Regions from separate parts of the Klebsiella ornithinolytica genome, predicted to be linked through region 2. Evidence: predicted binding sites of a transcription regulator. Region 2 holds the regulator's gene; the other holds the start of a gene.

Region 1 (4,252 bases), 460 kb from region 2:
CGCGCTCCTGGAACCAGTGAATACTGCGGGTAGTAAGGACAAACAATTTGCTCAATCCCATCTGCTTCGCCTGGGTGGCAATGCGGTTCAGCAGCACTTCCCCGCGCGATGAGCTGCGATAGTCCGGATGCACCGCGACGCAGGCCATTTCGCCGATTTTCTCTTCCGGGAACGGATAGAGCGCAGCGCAGGCAATCGTGGTGTTATCGCGCTGAATAATCGTGAATTTATCGATTTCCATCTCCAGCTGTTCGCGGGAGCGGCGCACCAGAATGCCCTGTTGCTCCAGCGGGCTAATCAGCTCAAGAATACCGCCGATATCGTTAATGGTGGCGCGGCGAATCTGCTCGGCGCTTTCCATGACGATCTGGGTGCCGATACCGTCGCGTGAGAACAGCTCCTGCAGCAGCGCCCCGTCTTCCTGATAGCTGATCAGGTGACAACGCCGCACGCCGCTGCGGCAGGCTTTAACCGCACCGCGCAGAAAACGCACCGTGCCGGAGTTGTAATCCTCTTCCGCCTCCAGCTCTTCCACACGCGCCTGAGCTTCGTTGGGGAACAGTTCGGAAACAATCACTCCATCCTGGTTGTAAACCCCCTGCGACGAGCAGAAACCGATCATCTTTTCCGCCTTCAGCTTAACGGCCAGCTGGGTGGCAATTTCTTCCGAGGTCAGATTGAAGCTTTCGCCGGTGACGGAAACGGCAACCGGGCCCATCAGCACGATAGCGCCGTTATCCAGCTGGCGATGGATCGCCTCTTCATCAATACGGCGGATGCGCCCGCTATGGCAATAATCCACGCCGTCGTCGACGCCCAGCGGCTGAGCGATAATAAAGTTTCCGCTCACCACGTTGATATGGGCGCCCTGCAGCGGGGTATTATTCAGGCTCATTGACAGACGCGCGGTAATTTCCAGCTGCAGCATGCCCGCAGCCTGTTTCACCAGTTCGAGGGTTTTGGCGTCGGTGACGCGGGTCTGTTTATGGTAGACCGGTTCGTGGTGATGCTCTGCCAGATTGGCATCAATCTGCGGGCGTGCGCCATAGACCACCACCAGGCGGATGCCCAGGCTATGCAAAAGGCCAATGTCATTGACAATACTGGAGAAATTCTCATGCTCGATTGCTTCGCCGCCGAGCATGATGACAAACGTTTTTCCCCGATGAGCGTTAATATAGGGGACAGAATGGCGGAATCCTTCTACCAGTTCAGTGCGACGCTCCTTCACCATGACCCAACCCTCAATGCATGATTATTCGTAATTAGTGTATTTTTATTCTGTTTTGGCGTTAAACGCAAGTCTAAATTTGCGACGAAACTGATAAAAATCTGTGATCAAATGCGTACTGCCTAAGATTGTTTACCCTTTTATTGATGACAGGTTATGCAGCTTTCGTTAAAGTTTCCGGTCAATCTGTCTGTTTTGAGTACGAATACGTTTTATTGCTTGGGAGTGGCATGCCGGGATACAAGTCAGGATTAAGCCGCCGTCGTTTTTTACAGGGGGCGGGCGCAATGTGGTTAATGAGCGTCAGCCCGCTGGGTTTAGCGGCCGCCGCGCAGGTCGTCGCCGTACGCGTCTGGCCGTCGTCAACCTATACGCGCGTTACGGTAGAATCCAGTCATGTGCTGAAATATCGGCAGTTTGCGTTGAGCAATCCGGAACGGCTGGTGGTGGATCTGGAAGGCGTCAATCTTAACTCCGTGCTAAAAGGCATGGGGGCGAGTATTCGCGATGATGACCCTTATATTAAGTCCGCGCGCGTCGGCCAGTTTGATCCGCAAACCGTGCGCATGGTCTTTGAACTCAAACAGAACATCAAGCCGCAGCTCTTTGCCCTGGCACCGGTGGCCGGCTTTAAAGAACGTCTGGTGATGGATCTCTATCCTGCGACCGCCACCGATGTTCAGGATCCGCTGCTGGCGTTACTGGAAGATTACAACAAGGGCGATCTCGACCGTCAGGTCCCGCCGGCAGAAAGCGGGCCGAAGCCGGGTAAAGCCGGGCGCGACCGACCTATTGTGATCATGCTTGACCCGGGCCACGGCGGCGAAGACACCGGCGCGATCGGCAAATACCATACCCGTGAGAAAGATGTGGTGCTGCAGATTGCCCGTCGGCTACGGGCGCTGATCGAAAAAGAGGGCAACATGCGCGCCTACATGACCCGCAATGAAGATGTCTTCATTCCGCTGAAGGTTCGCGTGGCCAAAGCACAAAAGCAGCGCGCCGATCTGTTCGTTTCGATTCACGCCGATGCCTTTACCAGCCGACAGCCGCGAGGCTCATCGGTATTTGCCCTGTCGACCAAAGGGGCCACCAGTACCGCCGCGAAATTCCTCGCGCAGACCCAGAACGCCTCTGACCTGATCGGGGGGGTCAGCAAGAGCGGCGATCGCTATGTCGACCATACGATGTTCGATATGGTGCAGTCGCTGACCATCGCCGATAGCCTGAAGTTTGGTAAGGCGGTGCTGCAAAAAATGGGAAAAATCAATAATTTGCATAAAAACCAGGTCGAACAGGCGGGCTTCGCGGTGCTGAAAGCGCCGGATATTCCGTCGATCCTGGTGGAGACGGCGTTTATCAGTAACGTAGAAGAAGAGCGTAAGCTGAAAACGGCGACTTTCCAGCAGCAGGTGGCTGAGTCGATACTGGCGGGGATTAAAGCCTACTTCGCCGATGGCGCCACGCTGGCAAGGCGCGGATAACACGGGAGCGGGAGATGGCGCTACTGAAGAGCGTGCACGGCGGTAATACCCGAGAAGCCGCTGCGCTGCTGGGCATTGAGGCGCAGCAGCTGCGGGATTTCAGCGCCAATATTAATCCTCTTGGCATGCCCGAGAGCGTCAGACGGGCGCTTATCGATAATCTTGCCCTGGCGGAGCGCTACCCTGACGTTGAATACCAGCAGCTGCACCTTGCGCTGGCGGAGCACCACCGTATTCCCGCATCGTGGGTCCTGGCAGGCAATGGCGAAACCGAATCCATTTTTACGCTCGTTCACGGGCTGAAGCCGCACACGGCGATGGTGGTGAAACCTGGTTTTGCAGAATATCGCCGCGCGCTGCAGACGGTCGATTGCACTCTCCTCGAGTTCGCGCTGCGTGAAGAGGATGGCTGGCAGTTGACCGACGCGATTCTCGACGTGCTGACGCCAGAGCTGGACTGTTTGTTCCTCTGTACGCCCAATAATCCGACCGGCCTGCTGCCGGCACGCCCGCTGCTTGACGCGATTGCCGCCCGCTGCCGGGACGCCGGCATCGCGCTTATTCTTGATGAAGCGTTTATCGATTTCATTCCTGACCAGCCGGGATTTATCCCCTTTCTACAGCATAATCCGCATATCTGGGTGCTCCGCTCACTCACCAAATTCTACGCCATTCCCGGCCTGCGTCTGGGCTATCTGGTTAACAGCGATGAACGGGCGGTAGCCCGCCTGCGCGAAAAGCAAATGCCGTGGTCGATCAACGCGTTTGCCGCTCTGGCAGGGGAAATAGCGCTCAAGGATAGCGCCTATCAGCAGGCCACCTGGCGATGGCTGGCGCAGGAGGGAAGCCGATTTTATCAGGCTCTCCGTCAGCTTCCTGGCCTGACCGTGTATCCGGGGCGGGCGAACTATCTTTTTTTACGTTGCCATCTCCCGGAGTCCGATCTGCAGCAGGCGTTGCTGCAGCAGCATATCTTGATTCGCAGCTGCGCTAACTATCCGGGACTGGGAAACGGTTATTACCGCGTGGCGATTCGCAGCCCTGAGGAGAATCAACGGCTGCTTACGGCGCTCAGCGCCATCCTTTCCGCCCCCCTCTGACTGCAAGCGACCGGCTCATCCGTATGGCATAATAGCCCGCCTGTTGCTTCAGACACCCGATCTGACGAGAGTCCGGATGCAGCAGGGTAACCAACAGGTGCAAGGGAAGGGGGTGAAACGCCTCCGCAGCCCCCGCTGCTGTGATGCTGACAACCCCGTAAATACCACCGGCCGCGAATCCGGGAAGGGCGGGCGAGGATGACGCTAAGCCAGAAAACCTGCCTGTCGGTCATTACCAACAACTTCGGTGGGAAGTGGGTTGCTCAGATGCGTGCCGTCGCAAGACGGCGTCAGGCGCACCTTTACACCCCGACCACTCTGAACAGGAACAGGGTATGGCGGTACGACTCCATTCATCCATTGCCGCCCGCTGGCGGGCGGCAACGAGGCCCGGGCGATGACGTTACTTGCCTGGTGCGTGGCCTGGATTCTCGATT
Region 2 (4,252 bases):
GGCCAGATCGTCGGCTGTTTTCTGGCGCTGATGGTGATTCTGCTGGTACGGGATAATTCACAAGCGCGTACCGGACGTGTGCTGCTGAATCAGTTTGTTTCGGCCGCGGTGTCATCCCTGACGACCAATACCTCTCGCCGTAAAGAGAACCATTTGCCGGCGCTTTATCAGCAGCTGTTCCTCTTGCTGAATAAGTTCCCCGGCGATATCGCCCGTTTCCGCCTGGCGCTGACCCTGATTATTGCCCATCAGCGTCTGCGGGATGCGCCTGTGCCGGTGAACGACGATCTGTCGGCATTTCACCGCCAGCTGCGCCGCACTGCGGACCATGTGATTTCCGCAGGCAGCGATGATAAACGACGTCGCTATTTTGCTCGTTTGTTAGAAGAGCTGGACGTTTATCAGGAAAAACTGCAGGTCTGGGAGGCGTCACCGCAGGTGACGGAACCGGTCCGACGGCTGGTGGATATGTTGCGTAAGTACCAGCATGTATTGACCAATAGCTAACTACCTGAACCGACGCTGAAGCGTCGGTTTTTTTATCACTATACTTAATCGTCGGGGATATTCGCGTTTCGTTCAGGGAAGCAGGGAGAGAAAACCCGGCGCGTGGAGGCATAGGCAGTATTGGCAGGTGGCAATAGCGCGATGTTGACAGGGTGTGGGCGATGACTATCTATACATTTGATTTTGATGATATAGCCGATCAGCAGGATTTCTATCGTGAATTTTCGCGGAGCTTCTCGCTCAACCGCGAGCAGGTGAACAATCTGGACTCATTGTGGGAAGCCGTCACCAGCGGTCTGCTGCCGCTGCCGCTGGAGATTGAGTTTATTCACTTAAGCGATAAGCAGCGTCGGCGCTTTGGCGCCTTGATATTGCTGTTTGATGAAGCGGAAGAAGAGCTGGAAGGGGAGCTACGGTTTAACGCCAGGCAGGCATAAAAAAGCCCCCGACAAGCGGGGGCAAGTCGTCGGATAAGACGACGAGGGTTTATTTGTACAACTCAGCTGTAGCGTGCCAGCTATCGCCGGTACGGGCTTCAATAATACGGTAGCTGCTTGCGCCTTCTTTTTCGGCTTTAGCCGCCAGTTCATGGCGCATATCCATCGGGGCGCTGCCTACCTGAGAAACAGAGATGGTGCCCATCGACTGCAGGTTTTGAGCTTGTTCCGCGTTGACCTGATGTACGGCGGCGCTAGCGCCGAAGGAGAGAACGGAAGCCAGGCCCAGGGATGCGATGATCATTGAACGTTTCATAATCTTTACTCCAACCATTTGTTGCAGCGGCGGGAGGCTTTATATGGGCCTGGGCCGCTGTGAATTATTCGTATTTAGTTCGTAACCGACAATCATTACGTCTTATTTATAAAGCTCTGCCGTAGCGTGCCAGTGGTCACCGGTACGGGCTTCGATGATGCGATAAGAAGACGCACCTTCTTCCTGAGCTTTTTTGTTCAGCATCTCATGCATATCCATCGGGGAAGAACTCACCGCGCCGACGGAAATGGTACCGATTGACTGACGGCCTTGCGCCTGATCGCTGTTGATAGAGTCAGCGGCGAAAGCGCCAAAGGACAGAACAGACAGGATGCTTAGTGCAGCTACAGTTGTTTTGATTTTCATGATGTTCACCTCGTCGAATCTTATTATTGAGGGCTCTTCGTTTCGTGACCCTCATCACAAAATCAAGTATACACTAATCACCAAAAATATTAATACCACGCTAATGGTTGTATGAGTAAATAATTACAAAGAATTGTCGTTTTTATAACGTATAAGAATTAGAAATGTCATTTACTCGCCATAGAAGTCTGATATAGCGATTAAAATCATATAGATAGGGTATTTTGATATTTTGTGCGCTTCTGGCCCGTTCATTCGGTAAAAGTATGTATAGAGGCCGAAAACCACACTAAATGTTAAAGAAATGCAATATTTTTGAAAAGACCCTCTGGTGGTAACCAGAGGGGAGGCTCTCAGAGTTCCTGTTCAAACAGGACGAGAATGGCGTCGTACAGATCTTTGACGGTGAAGCCTCTGGCCGGGGTCGTAAAGATAGTGTCATCGCCGGCAATGCTGCCGAGAATCCCTTCCGCCTTCCCGAGAGAGTCCAGCAGGCGAGCAATCAGCTGCGCAGCGCCCGGGCTGGTATGGATAACCACGACCGCATCGTTATAGTCGATATCCAACACGAGGTTTTTCAGCGGGCTGGAGGTCGTAGGAACGCCAAGTTCGGCAGGCAGGCAATAGACCATCTCCATTTTGGCGTTACGGGTACGAACCGCGCCAAATTTTGTCAACATGCGGGAGACTTTCGATTGGTTGATATTATCGAAACCTTCTTCCTGCAGCGCCTGGACGATTTCACCTTGAGAGCTGAACTTTTCTTCTTTAAGCAGCAGTTTAAACGCTTTAACCAGTTCTTCTTGTTTTGCCGAACTTCGCATAAGTCACCCAAATTATGGTGGTAAAAACAACATCATTATGCATAGTAATGAATTTTTATGCAAATAATCCGCAGGGGGATAAAGTAAATAATGTTATGAAGGGGGCATATTTTAGCAAATAACCCTGCTAAGGAACATGCCTTCATCACAGCGCGTAAATCGCTGTAAAAGTAAACTAAATGTTATGAGAATGATGTTGTTTTGCCGAGTGAGCTGGGTGTATTGTAACCAATAGTCGATCCGGTACTACGTTTTGCTGGATGGTCAGTCTCAGGGATGAAAATGCGAAGCGGATGCATCGCTGCGCACCAGAACGCATTCTTCAACCATACTTATTGTAATTGTTCATCTTGTGAATTAAGGTCCAGGCGACGGAGTAACGAAAGACTATATTAACCATAATAAGGAGTTTAGGATGAAAGTTGCAGTCCTCGGCGCCGCTGGTGGAATCGGCCAGGCGCTTGCCCTACTACTTAAGACCCAACTGCCTTCAGGTTCAGAACTCTCGTTGTACGACATTGCTCCGGTCACGCCGGGCGTGGCGGTTGATCTTAGCCATATTCCTACCGATGTAAAAATCAAAGGTTTCTCCGGTGAAGACGCAACTCCGGCGCTTGTTGGGGCTGATGTGGTGCTGATTTCCGCCGGCGTAGCCCGTAAACCAGGCATGGATCGCTCCGATTTATTTAACGTTAACGCTGGTATCGTGAAGAACCTGGTACAGCAGATAGCGAAAACCTGCCCGCAGGCCTGCATCGGTATCATTACTAACCCGGTGAACACCACGGTGGCCATCGCGGCAGAGGTGCTGAAAAAAGCCGGCGTTTACGATAAGAACAAACTGTTTGGCGTGACCACGCTGGACATCATCCGTTCAAATACCTTTGTGGCTGAGCTGAAAGGTAAATCCGCATCCGACGTTGAAGTGCCGGTTATTGGCGGCCACTCCGGCGTGACCATCCTGCCGCTATTGTCACAGATTGCTGGCGTGAGCTTCAGCGAGCAAGAAGTTGCCGATCTGACAAAACGCATCCAGAACGCCGGCACCGAAGTTGTTGAAGCGAAAGCCGGTGGCGGTTCTGCCACGCTTTCTATGGGGCAGGCGGCCGCCCGCTTTGGTCTTTCCTTAGTGCGTGCGATGCAGGGCGAGAAAGGCGTGGTCGAATGCGCTTATGTTGAAGGTGATGGCCAGTACGCGCGTTTCTTCTCGCAACCGTTACTGCTGGGCAAAAACGGCATCGAAGAGCGTCAGTCGTTCGGTAAGCTAAGCGCATTTGAGCAACAGGCGCTGGAAGGCATGCTCGATACGCTGAAGAAAGATATCGCCCTGGGCGAAGATTTTGTTAACAAGTAATTGTTCTGATTTGCCAATGATATAAACGAGCGGGCAGCCTTGCCCGCTCGCTGTTTTTAAAGCCTCCGCCGTTTCGCCCCGCTGTTGATTGTTATCAAAATGTGATCGCCTCTGCAACTTCGGCAATCCCTTCCTGATTCTTGATTTTTTGGTCACGCCCCGCCCGAATTTCCACCCGGCTCTTAAGGCGGCCCGGCTTTTGGCTGGCTTATATTGATTCCACCTTGCCGCCATCACCGGGAAAAACATGACCTCCTTAATGCTCAAGCGCAGTGATTACTTCACTAGTGCCGCCCATCCGGTGGCGGTGGAGCACCGCTGCCCGCAGGATATCTTTCCTCTGCATCGCCATGATTTTGACGAAATCGTTATTGTCTGGCGCGGCAACGGATTACACATCTGGAACGGACTGCCGTACCGCATTACCTACGGTGACGTGCTGTATGTG

What was found. The regulator ArgR, encoded in region 2, controls arginine synthesis, uptake and breakdown. The targets are predictions, from matches to a motif close to ANTGAATAAAAATACANT.
Region 1: the regulator ArgR is predicted to act here: its motif matches at 1,268-1,285, upstream of argA (amino-acid N-acetyltransferase).

Annotation. Positions count from the first base shown of each region.
Region 1 is NZ_CP130153.1:980,429-984,680, forward strand. Features, by position in the region: gene argA (amino-acid N-acetyltransferase) at 1-1,234, opposite strand, end outside; gene amiC (N-acetylmuramoyl-L-alanine amidase AmiC) at 1,462-2,715, shown strand; gene cobD (threonine-phosphate decarboxylase CobD) at 2,730-3,815, shown strand; cobalamin riboswitch at 3,894-4,055, shown strand; gene cbiB (adenosylcobinamide-phosphate synthase CbiB) at 4,213-4,252, shown strand, end outside.
Region 2 is NZ_CP130153.1:515,915-520,166, forward strand. Features, by position in the region: gene aaeB (p-hydroxybenzoic acid efflux pump subunit AaeB) at 1-507, shown strand, start outside; gene Q1L34_RS02450 (barstar family protein) at 669-944, shown strand; gene yhcN-B (DUF1471 family stress response protein YhcN-B) at 994-1,260, opposite strand; gene yhcN (peroxide/acid stress response protein YhcN) at 1,363-1,626, opposite strand; gene argR (transcriptional regulator ArgR) at 1,980-2,450, opposite strand; gene mdh (malate dehydrogenase) at 2,866-3,804, shown strand; gene Q1L34_RS02475 (helix-turn-helix domain-containing protein) at 4,052-4,252, shown strand, end outside.